DNA from 2 places in the Fervidobacterium riparium genome. Region 2 is predicted to be linked to the other one. Evidence: riboswitches for the same ligand, from Rfam matches in the RefSeq annotation. Region 2 holds a riboswitch; the other holds the start of a gene.
The links. Region 2 has a riboswitch for thiamine pyrophosphate ahead of IB67_RS05345 (sulfide-dependent adenosine diphosphate thiazole synthase). Riboswitches for the same ligand answer to the same signal wherever they lie in the genome.

Region 1: it holds a riboswitch for thiamine pyrophosphate, as region 2 does, so the genes downstream of both, IB67_RS04580 (thiamine ABC transporter substrate-binding protein) here and IB67_RS05345 (sulfide-dependent adenosine diphosphate thiazole synthase) in region 2, are expected to answer to the same signal.

What each region holds. Positions count from the first base shown of each region.
Region 1 is NZ_CP009277.1:1,010,920-1,019,188, forward strand. It holds gene IB67_RS04565 (acetyl-CoA C-acetyltransferase) at 1-759, shown strand, start outside; gene IB67_RS04570 (beta-ketoacyl-ACP reductase) at 786-1,505, shown strand; gene IB67_RS04575 (substrate-binding periplasmic protein) at 1,557-2,279, opposite strand; gene IB67_RS04580 (thiamine ABC transporter substrate-binding protein) at 2,429-3,403, opposite strand; TPP riboswitch at 3,514-3,624, opposite strand; gene IB67_RS04585 (hypothetical protein) at 3,781-6,387, shown strand; gene IB67_RS04590 (MFS transporter) at 6,459-7,649, shown strand; gene IB67_RS04595 (MATE family efflux transporter) at 7,646-8,269, opposite strand, start outside.
Region 2 is NZ_CP009277.1:1,160,766-1,169,034, forward strand. It holds gene IB67_RS05320 (bifunctional 3,4-dihydroxy-2-butanone-4-phosphate synthase/GTP cyclohydrolase II) at 1-79, shown strand, start outside; gene ribH (6,7-dimethyl-8-ribityllumazine synthase) at 104-577, shown strand; gene IB67_RS05330 (thiamine-phosphate synthase family protein) at 669-1,919, opposite strand; gene IB67_RS05335 (sugar phosphate isomerase/epimerase family protein) at 1,919-2,695, opposite strand; gene thiC (phosphomethylpyrimidine synthase ThiC) at 2,717-4,000, opposite strand; gene IB67_RS05345 (sulfide-dependent adenosine diphosphate thiazole synthase) at 4,031-4,849, opposite strand; TPP riboswitch at 4,948-5,060, opposite strand; gene cobO (cob(I)yrinic acid a,c-diamide adenosyltransferase) at 5,150-5,659, opposite strand; gene IB67_RS05355 (aminotransferase class I/II-fold pyridoxal phosphate-dependent enzyme) at 5,674-6,699, opposite strand; gene cbiB (adenosylcobinamide-phosphate synthase CbiB) at 6,696-7,622, opposite strand; gene IB67_RS05365 (adenosylcobinamide-GDP ribazoletransferase) at 7,666-8,269, opposite strand, start outside.

The DNA.
Region 1 (8,269 bases), 150 kb from region 2:
GATGTATTCAATAAAGTGCACATGGGGATGACCGCTGAGAAACTTGTAGAAGAGTTTGACATATCTCGTCAAGAGCAAGATGAATTTGCGTACAACAGCCAGATGAAAGCAAAGGCAGCAATTGAGAACGGAAAATTTAAAGACGAAATCGTTCCCGTTGAAATACCAGACAAAAAGGGTGTCAAACTCTTCGACACGGACGAACATCCAAGATTTGACGTGACTCTGGAAAGTTTGGCAAAACTTAAACCAGCTTTTAAACCAGATGGAACTATAACTGCAGGTAATGCAAGTGGTATAAACGATGGAGGAAGTGCAATTGTCCTTGCAAGTGATAGGTATGTTGAAAAGAAAGGATTGAAACCTCTTGGAAGAATAGTTGCATGGGCACAAGCGGGTGTTGACCCAATGAGGATGGGGATAGGTCCAGTTCCTGCGACAGAAAAGGTTCTTAAGAAAGCCGGTATGTCGTTCCAAGATATCGAATTGATAGAGCTGAACGAAGCGTTTGCAGGTCAGAGCCTAGCCGTTATTAAAGGCTGGGAACGAGCATTTGGAGTTACGAAGGAATGGATACTGGAGCGCACAAACGTAAACGGTGGTGGCATTGCGCTTGGACATCCAATCGGTGCAAGTGGAAATAGGATAATCGTTACGCTCCTGTATGAAATGAAAAAGAGACATATAAAATACGGACTTGCGACGCTTTGCATCGGTGGTGGAATGGGTACTGCGGTTATCGTTGAGAATATTGAATGATTCTTATATAAAAGGGGGTAAACAACATGAGATTGGAAGGTAAAGTTTGCATAATCACAGGCGCAGGAAGCGGTATTGGAAGAACGGCGGCTGAACTCTTTGCAAAAGAAGGTGCTATCGTAATTGCATGTGATGTTGGAGAAGCATCTTACGAACATCCGAACATACATTTTTACAAACTTGATGTGACTGATAGAAACAGGATAGCAGAAGTTGTGAAGGATGTAATCGAAAAGTTCGGAAAAATAGACGTGCTTATTAATAATGCAGGTATCACACGCGATGCGCTCATTCAAAATATGACCGAAGAGGATTGGGATAGAGTAATAAATGTAAACCTGAAAGGCGTTTTCAATATGACTCAGGCAGTTGTCCCTTATATGCTCGAAGCTGGAAAAGGTAGTATAATTAATACATCGTCTGTGGTAGGTGTCTACGGAAACATTGGGCAAACGAATTACTCAGCGACAAAGGCTGGGGTTATAGGTATGACAAAAACCTGGGCGAAAGAATTTGCAAGAAAAGGCGCACAAATTAGAGTTAACGCAGTTGCTCCGGGCTTTATAAAAACCCCAATGACAGAGAAAGTGCCAGAAAAGATTTTAACGGCAATGGCTGAGAAAGCAGCATTAAAGAGGCTTGGAGAACCTATAGAAGTTGCTTATCTTTACCTGTTCTTGGCATCCGACGAATCAGCATTCATTACAGGTCAAGTCATAGGTGTCGATGGAGGACTTGTACTATAGTGTAGTTGATAATAATAAAATTGAAGCGCTCCTTTTAAGGAGCGCTTTCTTTCAATAATTTCCTACATAGGAAGCTATTATCTGCCTTATCTTATTTTCCTGAATTAACTTCTGAACCGCTTTATCAATTCGACTCTTGAGCTCTTTATTCAATGATATATAGCCTATCTTGGTCGTATAAATGAGTTGCTTTTGGACTGTAAGTCCGTACATTTTAGCAAGGTATAGTGCGTTGATGTAATCAAAAAATGCGCCATCGATTTTCTTTATCAAGAGATGTGTTATTATCTCTTCGTTAGAAACGTAAGATATGTACTTAACTTTCCTCCCGCTTTGATTCCATTGCTGAACGATGGTTTCTCCTGTTGCCCCTTTTTTGACTCCAAAAGTAATGCTTTCCGGTCTTCCATCCCACTTTAGATCACTTCTTGTCACAATAGCTAAACCTGAATCCATATAGGGTGTTCCGAAATCGTAGAGTTTCTTTCTCTCATCTGTCATATGTATGCCGCCTACGACTACGTCCATCGATAATTTTGTTAAAATCTCAGGGGAAATTGCGGAAAAAGGTAATACGTACACTTCAAGCTGATAACCTATCTCTTGAGAAACCGCCTTCCATATATCACATTCTATGCCTTTGAATGTGTTCCCACTCCAAAATGCATATGGAGAACCTAACAGGAACCCAACTTTAAGATACTGAGAGAAGATAAACGATGTAGGCAATATAAGAACAAGAGATAATAGTAGCAGAAGAATTCTTCTTATCAAACCGAAGCACCTCACTTCTTGGAATTTGATAAAACTTGTCTCTCATCTACTCTTTTAGACTATGCGAAGCTTTGGATCGTTGAAAGCTATATAAATTATTAAAAAAAGTACAGGGAAGGAATCCCTGCCCTTCTCTTTTCGAATTAGAACTATCCTATAACAGCTTTCTCCCACTTCTTCAATATTTCATCCAATCGTTCGTTAATCTTTGGGTCTACTCTCAAAATCTTCTTTGTTTCAGGAACGTATTTAAATACTTCAGGTAGTTCGATGTTTATAACAGGAAGCATCCACTGGTTCAGAGGAACTTCTTTTTGAAATTCAGGTGTCAAAATAAATTCTATAAACGCTCTTGCAAGTGCCCTGTTTTTGGCATTCTTAATTATACCTGCGTATTCTTCAAGAACGTATGCGCCTTCTTCAAAGATTACAGGTACATACTTTATTGAGCCGTATTTATACATGCTGTAAGCTCCGTCTGTTGCAAAACTAACTATTATGTCAGCCTCACCTGTTTCAATCATCTTGAATGCTGCACTCCAACCACTTGTGAATGTAAGTACGTTCTTCTTGAGCTCTTTCCAGTACTCCATAGCTCCATCTTCACCAAAAGCCGCTATTGTCCACATGAGGAATGTCAATCCTGTACTTGAAGTTCTTGGGTCTATTAAAACGATTTTGCCTTTGTATTCCGATTTCAGCAAATCTTTGAATGATCTTGGAGGATTTTTTATCTTCTCCGCGTTGTAAAGCATAGCTATAGCGCCATAATCGTACACGGTCCCGTAGTCGTTTACAAAACCTTTGTACATCAAATTTTTAGAATTCGTTGCTCTGTATTTTTCCAAGATACCTTCGCTGATAGCCTTGTTCAGTTGCTGGAGGTTCAATCCTATGACTATGTCAGCTCTTGGCGAATTTTTCTCAGCTATTAGCCTTGCAAGCACATCGCCCATCGAACCAAAGCTGACAACTTTTACTTTGCAGTTGTACTGTTTTTCAAATTTTGGTATAACAACCTTTGCTATGCCCCCTGCAAAACTGTCGGATGTGTATATGACAAGTTCAGCAGAGAAAGATACCGCTGTGATGAGCACAAGAGTTAAAAAAAACAGCTTTTTCATAAAAATCCCTCCTTTTCACGATATTCATACGTTATGCGCATTTAAAAGAAAAAATCCCTCCAATTTTACGGAGGGAACATCGTTTTATTATTAATTTTTCCAGATTCACACTTATTGTGTGCCCTGGTCCCTCCGCCGGTATTAACCGGATCAGGTTCGAAGGGTCGGGAACTTGCGTTCCCCTCTCAGCCCCGCATTTAGGAGCTCCCCTCCAGGTATAGTATTTCACAATGAATTTTACAATAGCTGTTACTAACAGTCAAGTCGTTGAGTTTTCGGAAAGTTTAATCGTCGATTATTGCGCATAACTTTCATTGTGATAAAATTAACTTAAAGGTTATCTCTAAAACCACTTACTTCTAAGAAGGGGTGAAACTATGAGAAAGCACATTCTTATCTTGCTAAGTGTTTTTGTACTTACTATTTCGTTTGGTGGTGTCTTGCATTTTGAACATGCGGACATTGTTTTTCCGGAAGGTTATGAAGAAAACGCCAAACTTGTTGGGAAGATATTCGAAAACGTTCGGCAACAGGTTATCGATTTAATTGGAAACGACCCGGGTAGAGTTACTTTCATACTTCAAGATAAGGGAGCCATAAGTAACGGATATACAAATCCTTTACTTCACAAAACAATAGTTCTTTACCTCTGGCCACCGGAAAGTTGGTTCCAATTCTCATTGCCGCTCGAGGATTGGTATACATATCTTATCATTCACGAATTTACGCACATGGTGCATTTAACCTACCAAGATTTATTCTCAAAGATAATAAGTATCTTAACAGGCATTCCGTATTTGCCTCAAATGTATGGACCATTTGTCGAAGGCACAACGGTCTTTGCTGAAAGCTCTTTTTCGAAATCCTCAGGTAGACTGAATAATCCGTTCTATTCTGATGGTATGTATTATTATTCTATTCCAAATTTTCCGTCATTCACCTATAAAGAATTGATGCCTGTTGATGACTTCAGAGGAGGTTTGCTGTACTACAATTTCACAGCTGGCTTTTATAAATATCTTGTAGATACGTACGGTCTGGATAAGATGAAAAAATATCTTGAATTAACTTCTGCATTTTTACCTGACCCAGAGATTGGGAGCAAGTATAAAGATATCTTTGAAAAAGTCTTTGGAAAAACTTTTGACGAGCTTTATACTGATTGGATTAGAAGTGTAATGAAGATAAAATACCATGAAGGTGAGCTTATATACAAACTTCCAAATACTCAGATCTACAAAATCGACAAAACAGATAAAGGCATTCGAATACTAACTGATAAATTTGGTCCCTCAACTTCTTACATTGGTACCACTAATTCAGAATTGATAGAATTGGATCAAAGCGGAAAGGAAATTTCAAAACAAGTTCTTTTTGCAATGGATTTGAAAATTGATTCTGATACAAAGTATGGTCTTATCAAAAGCGAGACTATGGGAACATACGAGAATCAGGTTTGGGATTTGAGTGCAAACCGGATTATTGCTAAAGGAAACATATCGGCATTTGCGGTAGCAGATAAGAAGGTATACTTAGCAAATTATGACAATAGAACTATGAAGACCAGAATTGTAGGAGAGAACTTTGAATTAACAATAGACAAGTATGTTTCTTATATGGACGGTAGAGATACGAAATTGGCTCTTCTGCTGTCGGATTATTCGATTCTTATAGTAGATACCAAAACCAAAGAAACGTTTGAGATAACTGACGATGCAATGAAGGGCCCGTATGTAAGATTTTGGAAAGATGGCATTCTCTTTACAAGAGTTGATGGAAAATACGTGAATCCATATTATTATGACCTATCTAAGAAAAAACTTTATCAACTTGGAGAAAATTTGTTGGTTTATGATTTTTGCGTAGCAGATGATTTCATCTATTATGTAAGCTATATTCCCTACACGGTGAATACCGGTATGGGAATTTACAAAATCAAGTATAGTCAATCTGAAGCAGAATTGAAATCATATAAATACGATTTCAGTTTTACTGACGTGAAATTTGAGTACGGCTCTGAGCTCGCGTTTAGAATGAATAAATTCATGCAACCGCTTACTTGGATTCCGATGTACGAGTACAACGAAACTGACGACATTCATCGTGGGTATATGATATTTACTTTTGGAAACATAGAGAACGATACGTTTGTAGTCTTAACACCAATCTTTGACCTCAAAATAACAGATTCAAGCTTCAACCTTTCTTATTCACAGTACATCGGTGCTATCCAATCTAAGGATACTTACGAGCTTTTCGCCAGTTATTATTATCCAACAAACGACTACAACTTGACCGGTGCGTTTAGATTTGGGACTCTTAAACTAACGCCTAATACTAACATGTATGGTTACTTGACTTTCAGTTTTAGAAGTGAATATAGCAATATACTCGACGCTTACTTCAACCTATTTGCTACCTTTAATGTACCTGCTGTTTATTCAAAAAACATAGGCTTTGGGTTACTTGTTACATCGAATTTGTTTGGTTACCCTTATAAATCCCAAGCTTTCTTATTGCTCAGCAGTGAAACGTACGAAGAACTATTCTCGTATGAAAAGCTGTTGTCAAACTTGTACGCTTTCGGCTATTTTGGCATTGCTTTGAATTTAGACACAACATTTGAAAGCCAAGCTGCTGTAAGACTCGAGGATATTCAGACAGTTTCGTACGATGTTTCATTAGCATACACGTTGTTCAAAGACAGTTCATTTATATTCGGAAATCTTATTTACGTACGAAATAGCGGTATTACCCTCGGAATTTCCAATCCAGTAGCTTTATCAAATGAATCCATCTATGGACTTTACACTCATTTCTTTATTGAAACGTATGTCTCAGGTTTAAAGCTCTATCCTGTTGCAGGTATTTTTTCACCATTTACTGAAATCCTAAGCGAGGAGCCATTGTATCTGATTTATTTTGGACTCAATTCATCGCCACATGGTTTACCACTGTCGCCATGGGTGATACCAAGTAGATAACAGTCTAGTAATATGGAGAATGTTTTGTTATAGTTTGTAAGAAAACTACATTTTAGGGGGCTAACATTGTTATGGGAAGGTTTTTTCATAAATATCACTTGCTATCGTTTTCTGTTTCAATTCAAGCGTATCTTTTCAGTACTTTTATAAATTCAACCGCAGCAAAACTGAATTTTACATTTACTCAAATTGGACTTATCAATCTTGTTGCATCCTTTGTCTACGCTTTAGCGAGTATTACGATAGGTCATAGCGGATACAAGTATGGTTATAAGAAAACCATGTCATTGCTTTTCGCGTACCTCCTGTTTGTTTCATTCTATGGACTTGCGGTTCGAACACCATATGCATTAACGCTCTTTGCAATATTACAAGGAGCGTTCTTCGGTTCATTTTTCCCTCAAGTTGAAGGGCTTATTGCAAAGTCAGAAAGTACTCTCGGAATAGATCCACCATCAATTACCGGCAGGTTCACGTTATCATGGAGCACGGGAAATATAATTGGAGTGACGTTTGGTCCATACTTAACCGTTCGCTTGTCATACATTATATTCATGATAGGTCTTATCCTTTCATCATGTAGCGCTATTTTGATTACAAAGGACGGCAGGAAAAGCGGTGATGTTATTGTATTTAAGCCTGCACATAAGTTAACGGAACATACGTACAATTCTTCTATAGTTAACGATTCAAAGCTCATGAGAAAGCTCAGATTAGAATACAGGATAATCCTGTTCTTGGGCGGGCTTGTTTACACATCTGTGATGGCTGATTTTCCGAAACTGATTTTACTTGCAGGTTTAAATTTGGATAAAGCCGGATTTTTAATAGTGGGGGCCAACATAGGTGTTTTCCTGACGTTTGTTCTTCTTCAATCCTGGAAAGGTTGGGTAGGCAACGAGAAAATCTGTGCTTTGCTTCTTAGTGTCGTCCCGGCAACTGGTATCTTGGCAATTTTTGCAAAATCACCTTTGCCGTTTTTTATAACAGCGCTTTTTGCAGGTTTCAGTTATGCTGTTCCCTATACTTTTGCGATATTCTACGGTCTGCTTTCTGAGACCGAAGCACACGGCAAGCAGGGAGCATTGCATGAGATGGTCATAGGTATGCTCTTTGGGGTTGGTCCATTCTTGGGAGGGTTGTTACTTGATAGATTCAATGGAAATACAGGATTGGTTGTTTATGCATTAGCTATATCACTTGCTATTTATTCCATACAGCTATTCTTCAACAAGTTCTATGTACTAAAATCACAGAACTAAATCACTCGTTTTTTTGTCCAGTTAGATTTTACAAACGCATAAAGCATCACACTTGCTTCTGCAAATTCAGAAACAGGAAACGCAAGCCACAATCCGTTTATACCTAATTTGAAAGTCAAAATACTCAAAAGAACAAACGGGACCATAACACCCCATCGACTTATAATGCTTGAAATGAACGGAATAGAGGTCTTTCCGGATCCAAAGAACGCACTTGAAATACCAGCAGTAACCGAAATAAAGAACATTGCAGTCAAGACAAATTTGAGACTCTTAGCACCAATTTCGATAACTATTTGGTTTGTCGTGAATATTCTAAAAATGTCGTCTTTAAAACTCGCAATCAAGGTCAGGATAACCATGTTGATAATGACACTATACAAGGTTGCCATGAAGGCAACCTTTTTTGCCAACCTTTCATCGTTCTTTCCAAGCGCAAATCCAACTAATGTACTTGAACCTATTGAAAGACCGAATATCGGAATAACGGAAAAACCCATAACTCGTTCTATTATGCCGAAAACAGTGACGATTTCCGAACCAAATAGCGATGACAATTTTATGAGTACGGTATACGAAAGATTTCGAAGGAGCATCTCTATACCTGAAGGTAAACCAAT
Region 2 (8,269 bases):
ATATGGAGAGGTAAACGAGTTCAATATCAAATATCTCTTAACTAAGAAAGTTAGATTTAAGCACGATATAAAACTGTGATATTCATTCGAAAGGGGTGTTACTATGACACTAAAAACATTTGAAGGTCACTACGATGGTAAAGGTCTCAAATTTGGAATAGTGGTTTCGAGATTCAATTCGACGGTAACAGAAAGATTATTGGAAGGTGCACTTGACTGCCTTTTGCGTCACGGTGTAGACGAGAACGACATTGAAGTGGTAAGAGTTCCTGGAAGTCTGGAAGTTATATACACTCTAAACTTGCTTACAAAGAGTGATAAATATGATGCAATCATTGTTCTTGCGGCTGTTATTCAGGGCGACACATATCACTTCAATATCGTTGCAAACGAAATAGGAAAAGCAGTAGCTCAGTTCAATATGAATTCTAACATGCCCATAACCTTTGGAGTCATCACAACAGAAACTGTTGAGCAAGCACTTAATAGAGCTGGTATAAAAAGTGGCAATAAAGGGTTTGAAGCTGCGATGGCAGCTCTTGAAATGGCTAATTTGAGACGCAAGATATGTGTTTGAAATCCCCTCCCCTCTCGGAGGGGATTTAGCAAGAAAATCATTATTACTATTGTTTCTGTCAATATTAGTCATTTTAATTTTCCAAATTTACTCATTGATCATGACATAGCATTTTCATAATCTTATGAATAACATCCTTTGGGTTTCTTCCAAAAATTCTTATCATCGCTTCCTTTCCATACCAACCTTCATCGTAAATTATGTCAGGAACTTTCCCTAATGCTTCGATAGCACTTTTTATCATATGCTGCATCGATTTTCCGTCTTCATTTCTCACTTCTTCAGGTTCGCTATTTCTGTCATATTTGAAGACATTGAGACCAGCTCTGAGAGCATTTTCGATATATTTCGGTTCGTACCTTATATTGCTCGCACATCTAATGTGCGGAGCAAATTCCTTAATTGTCAAAACCATCCTTGCAGTATGAGACTTATCCTTGAATGAAGGTCCTGAAACAAATGTTGGTTTCCCTTCTTTTAAACGTATTCTGCCAGGAAACTTAGCAACTTCGTATTCACTTTTAGACCATGGGAGAGCATAAGAAATATTCTGCCCAACTTCAGGTACGGTCTTACTTCCTATTTCTTCGACTTCTTTTACAACAGCTTCGAGTTCTTCCAAAATTTCGTACTTCATCCATTCCCTCGAGAGTTTTTCGCTTTGGACTTGTTTTGGATATCCTGATTGTGCACTCCGGCTAAGTATCTTATTCATAACTTTCATTGATTCATTGATAGCCGTTTCAACCGGATATTTAAGATACAAAAAACCTGCGAATAGACTGCTAAAAGCACAGCCTGTGCCATGAAATTGAGAATTACCATCAACAATTACTTTTTCCTCCTCAAAATATCTACCAGAATAAAAGAGTTTAATTTTCTCACAATCATCTTCTGAGTGTCCGAATGTTATTATGTATTTTTCATTTCCACCTTCGAACGACAAATTAAGCTTTTGAGCTTCAATGTTGTTTAGTATTATATAGTCAGCGTATTTTAAATGCTCCTTGACAACTTCTTCTGACTCAAAGAAATAACCAGAGCTTGAACTAAGAATGATGTTCCATACTATCTTTGAATTGGGAAACTTCTCTCTTATAAGTCTGACAAACTCCGGAGAGATAAGCCCAATTTTTACAACTTCCGGTTCAGGCAGAACAGAAAGCTCTCTATCAATCTCTTCCCATTTTCTGAATGTGACAGAATACACCCTTTCTGAATTTTGCACTGTGTGACAACTGACAACTCCGAATGCTGTAATCCCAAGTAATGAGAGTGATTTAATATCTTGTAAAATACCAGCCCCAGCAGAAGGGTCAAAGCCGGATATGACTAAGAACATCATAATCCCTCCCAGTATTCGAAAAGTTTCTCGAGTCCAGATTTGCAATCATTTGAAGCCTCTATTGTGAAATCACAGTCTAAGTACCTTATTCTGTCGAGAAGTCTTAGAAATTCTTTTGAATCCCCCCACGGTGCATGGTGGCATTTTTGGTATGTTTCAATATCAGCATAGTATATATGAACTTCTGAAATATACTCTTCGAGAGTGTCTATAAACTTAACAACATCAAATTCGTACTGTTCACTATCTAAGAGCAAGTGCCCTATATCTAAGCAAAGTGTAGCGTTTGACTCTTTAAGCAACCATGAAAAATCTTCTGCTGAGTGGAAGCTATCGTTGAAGTATACGTTCTCAATCCGAATGTCTATAATCTCTCTCAGCTCGGTTAAGTGTTTAGTGGAACTATCTACAACCTTTTTCTCGGCTCTCCAGTCTTCTTTTTGCATTGCGTTTGGATAATGGATGACAATGTATTGCGCTCCCATGTTTTTCGCAAGATGAGCACATTCGATATTCTTCTTGAATGTATCATCTCTTAGTTCATCATTTAGAGAAGTTGGATTTGGGTGAATTTCTTTGTACCGGAATATAAATGGTGCATGTATACCAAATGTTGAGTTACGTTCATTCAAGAATCTTTGGATGATTTCTATATCCTCACTTTTGAAAAATGTGAGCTCGTAGTGCTTCGCATATGGCAACGTGTAAATCAATTCTTTATTCGCCCTGATCAAGCTTGTAGATATACATTTTCTTTTCATTTTCTTCTTCAATAAGCCCACTACCTCTTTTCTTTACTGATTCGCAAATTCTTTTGTTATCTTTATTGCACAAAACGGTCCACACATTGAACAACCATCAGACTCATATGGTCTACTTTCAAGTTTTTTCTTTGCATCTTCTGGGTGTATCGCAATTTCAAACATCTTATTCCAGTCAAAGTTTGCTCTGGCAAGTGCCATATTGTATTCAAGTTCCAATGCCTTCTTATTTCCCTTCGCAACATCTGCAATTACTGCAGCTATTCTTGAAGCGATCACGCCATACTTTACATCATTTTCGTCAGGCAAAGCAACGTGTTCTGCTGGTGTTACGTAGCAAATGAAATCACAGCCATGATAAGCGGCTAAAGCAGCGCCTACTGCACTGACTATGTGGTCGTGTCCAACGCCTCTATCTGTTGGAAGTGGACCAAGCAAGAATACAGGAGCACCTTTACCAATTTTCTTCATCAGTTTGACATTCATTTCGATTTCATTTAGAGGCACATGACCAGGTCCTTCGAGCATAACCTGGACACCTTTTTTTCTTGCCATGTCAACCAACTCTGCCATAACAAATAATTCCTCAAGCTGTTGAGGGTCAGTTGCATCTACCACAGTTCCTGGTCTCATACCATCGCCAAGACTAAGAGTTACATCAAACTCCGCAGCGATGTCCAGAATCTCGTCAAAATGTTCGTAAAATGGGTTTTCCTTTCTATTTTGTATCATCCAACCAGCAATGATAGATCCCCCACGGCTAACTATTCTTAGTACTCTTTTGCTCTTCTTGAGTTTTTCTAAAACATTTTGTGTTATGCCAACGTGGATTGTCATAAAATCTATACCATCCTTGGCATGAGCGTATACCATATCAATAAAATCTTTTTCCGTAAAATCTACCACGTTCTTACAACTTTCGTATGCTTTGACCGCAGAATCGTATATCGGAACAGAACCAACAGGAACTGGAGAATGTTCAACAATTGTTTGCCGAATCTTTGAAAGGTCTCCCCAAGTAGAGAGCGTCATAACAGCATCAGTACCTGCTGAAATTGCGATTTCAAGCTTTCTCAGTTCTTCTTCTAAGGACGAGTATCCCGCAGAAGTTCCTATATTTGCATTAACCTTTACAGAAAAGTCTTCTCCAACTATCATTGGTTTGGAAACGTTATGAAGCTTGTTTTTTGGAATAACTGCCTTTCCTTCTGAAAGTTTTTTCAAAACATATTCAACGGAAAGTCCCTCGTTTTCGGCACACTTTCTAATTTCATCTGTAACTATACCATTTATAGCATTTTGCATTTGAGTAGGCATGTTCTTCACCACCTTTTCTTAGTCAAATTCTTAGTCCAACCTTTTCAATTCAGACAATATTAACTCTGCTGCACGGATACCTGAAAAAATCATCCCTCCGAATATTGGTCCCATTCTTGGTCCACCACCAACGCTCACGGCAGCCATTCCCATCACGTAAAGTCCGGGATAAATCTCTCTTGTATTTTCAACAACGAACTTTTCACCATTTTCTGCATCCATTGGAAATTCGTAATCGACAGTACCACAGCTGCAAAGATTTTCCGTTGAACCTGTGACACTCATCATAATCCCGCGTTTTGATAGTAACCTAACAAGATTAGCCGGATGCCCGGTACCGTCTACGGTGAATTTAGCAACAACGGTAATCGGATCGACATGAAGCCTTTCTTTGACTGTTGGAAGCCAGTTTATAACCACACCACAAACGCGTTTATCGTACATGACCAAATCTTCGACAAAAACGTTATTGAAAAGAACAGCGCCGTTAAGGGTTGCATGATACAGCAGTGCGGACGCAAAGTGCACGGAATCAACGGTTATCAAATCGCCGTGCTTGACATATTTTATAGAATACTCTTTGAGAAAACCCTCTAACTCGCTTTCTAAAACCAATTCGTTGAACATCATTCCGCCACCCCAAATTCCACCGCCGGGCTCGTTCTTGGCTTCAAAGATTGCAACTTTCTTCCCCGCTTTAGACAGTTCGATAGCGAGTGCTAACGCGCTTGGTCCCGCACCTGCAATAGCAACGTCTACCTCGAGGTTTGCTTTTAATTTCTGAAAATACCTTTCCACAATGAGCTCTGAAATTCGATAATCTTTTTTGCTGCTTAATTCCTTCAACATATCAGTAACCTCCCTTAGTTTGTTTGAAAATAAAGAAAGTCCCTCCGAAATTCTTCGGAGGGACCCATTCTGCTTTTTTTACACTAATTAAAATTCTTTAGAATCTTTCTCCCGAATCCCTCCGCCGGTATTACCCGGATCAGGTTCATAGGGTCGAAGGATTGCCTCCTTCCTCTCAGCCCCGCTGTATGGAGCTCCCCTTCGGGAAATTATTCACTTTTCTAATTTGATAATAATACACTTTTAGAAAAAGTCAAGCATTTAAGAAATTGAAAAAATCAAGAATTTGGTCTGTTTGTATTAAAATTCTATACCTTTCCTTGCCATGATACCTTTTGTATAATAATGCTTAACCTCTCTCATCTGAGTAACCAGATCAGCGTATTCCAAAAGTTCATTTGGAGCATATCTTCCCGTAATTATAATCTCGACGTCTTTATCGCGTTTTTCCAACAGTTCAAGCACTTGGCTAACTGGGATGAGACCATAATAAATTGCTACGTTTAACTCGTCAAGAATAACTAAATCGTATGTTCCATTGAGAATGAAATTTTTTACTTTTTCAAACCCTTTTTGAGCAAGTTCTATATCGATTTTATCAGGATTTCTTTTGATAAAGCAATCTCGTCCGAACTGTTCGATAGTAATGTTTGGGATATATCTTTCTACGTCAAGTTCGGTGTATTTCATACCCTTTATAAATTGCCCGATAAAAACATTCATACCTGCACATGCGGCTCTAAGTGCCTGGCCAAATGCTGCTGTTGTCTTACCTTTACCATTACCTGTATAAACATGCACAAACCCCATCATTATGCCTCCCATCATTCTTTTCTACATTCCACAAGTTTTTGAATTAGTTTTGCATTTTCATTAGCGTTCTTTAGTCCGATCCTTACAAAAGATTCCATTCCAAAATCGTACATAGTCCGCACGTGCATTCCATTATTGTTGATGAAATTCAAAAACTCTTTGGTATTATCAAAGCTGTTTCCAACCTTAATAACAAAGTAGTTTACACTTGAAGGAAAGTAAGCGTACCTTTGAAACCGTTCACGTTCTTGAGAGATATATCTCTGGGTTAATACCTTGAATTCAAGGAATTTGCTGTAATTCTTAATAATCTCTTGAATTGCAAGGTAACCAAGAGAACCAACGCCCCACGGACTTCGGTATTGTTTAAGAAATTCAGAAAATTTCTTGCTTTTGGCATATCCAATCCTTATTCCCGGATACCCGAGAATTTTCGTAAATGTTCTTATACGAATAACATTTTCAAAGTTGTCTAAATTATATTTTCCCTTTAACTCTTCGGATACAAAGTCTATAAAGGATTCATCAATTATGCATGTCACACCATAGTTTTCTAATTCCCGAACTAAATCATCGAGTTCTGCATAAATGCCCGTTGGATTGTTCGGGTTGCTCAACATGACATACATCTTTTTTCTACTCTTTGTTCTAATCTTTTTTGACAGCCGAAGGATTCGTTCGTAATCTAATCGACGGTTGTCAAAATCGACTATACTAACTTTATATATTTTGTTTTCATTAAATTGTGCAACGCGTTCGTATTCTCCGTAATTTGGAGTTGGAATGATTACCTCAGCATCTTCAAGCGATTTGAAGCCGATAATTTGCAAAACCTCAGTAGCTCCGGCGAAGATTTCGCAATCTTCACCAAAGACATTTTTAAAATCCTCTTCAAGCCATTCTATATAAGTGTATTTCGATGAGTACTCCTCACCAAGTTTAAATATACCCTTCAAAAAATCGGGTTTTAAAGGATTGATTGAAACTGAAAAATCAATTATAGTTTCTTTGTTTATTCCACCATGAAAAACGCTCATATGACGCCCCCAGCGTTGAGTAATATTCTCACTGCATAAGAAAGAAAGACTATGAATAACCATAATGAGCAAATGTTTTTATACAGCTTCAATCCACGCTTCAAATCACTCTTTTCTGGAAGTTTCCCTTCAAATCTATACATACCGATTTTTTCAAATCCAACGCTCAGTACGCCGGCAAACGCACTCATCGGATAAGTGCCGTTTATTTTCAATCTCCCGTAGAGCTTGATGTATTTGAGAGCATTACGAAAATTGAACAGTGAAATAATCAGTGCACTTAATCTTGCGGGAATGTAGTTTGCAACATCATCAAGCCTTGCTGGAAGTTTCCCAAACCATTCATACGTTTGATTTCTGTACCCAAACAGCGCATCGTATGTGTTAATTATTCTATAGACCACAGCACCAGGCAAACCGAATAGCAAAAAATAGAAAATGGGCGCTACAACTGAATCATTGAAATTCTCTGCTAAGCTTTCGAGTGCTGCCGAGTAGAGATGCTGCTTTGATAAGTTTCTTGTATCTCTGCTAACAATCATGGAAACATTTTGCCTTAAGATTTTTTCATCTTCTACATTACATCTTTCAACATGCGTATAAAGGCTCTTAATTGCAAAGGTTGATTTAGTAAGGTAAGAACACAGTACTATGTAGATAAGGTAATAATTAGATCTTAAACCAAGAACAAAAAATATTATGCTCAGCCAAAACGAAATTTCGAAAATTTCTGAGACCATTCCTAAAACAAATCTTTCGGAAGCGCTACTGCATCTTTGAGTGTGCTTGTCAAAAAACTTACTTAGAAATCCAAAGTATACAACCGGATGAATGGCTGTTGGATATTCTCCGAAAATTATGTCAAATGTGACAGCAATAGTTAGTGAAATTACATTATCAATTGTATTATCCCAAAGGAACATATAAGCACTCCCACATTGTTAGAAAATTTATTCACTATGTTTGTTAATCAAAAATTGAGAAAGCAAGTAAAATGAATAACTGTGCAATCAAACAAGTACCCCCAATGACATCGCCCGTAACTCCACCGATTTTTCTTTCGGATATTGAATTAACCACGATTGCTACACTGATAGCAATTAACAATGACAAAACGTATCCCACGTAGCTCAAAAAAATTAAAGGAAGCGTAAATAGGATTCCAACGAGATTTCTTTTGCTCGTTGGATAAAGTAATGCACCAAGCCCTTTGTTCTTTGCAGGTTTAGAGAAAAGAATTAAAAGAGTCATCGTTAATCGTCCAAAGACAGAAGAAAATAACAGAGCGTATGGTGGAACAAGAGAAAATAGTTGATAAAAGACGATAACGTATAACGTGCCATAAAAAACAGCAAAAGGTCCAACATTTCCTTTCGACATTATTTCGAGTCTTCTTTCAGCATTCGACTGGTTCAAAAAACCGTCGAACATGTCGAGAAGTCCATCAAAGTGAAAAAGATCGAAAAGATAAAAACCTGCTGCAATTGAAATTACTTTGACTAATAAACTTCCACCTACGTTGGGAATAAGCCTGCTTAATGTCGCCCCCGATAGATAGATACTTCCAATG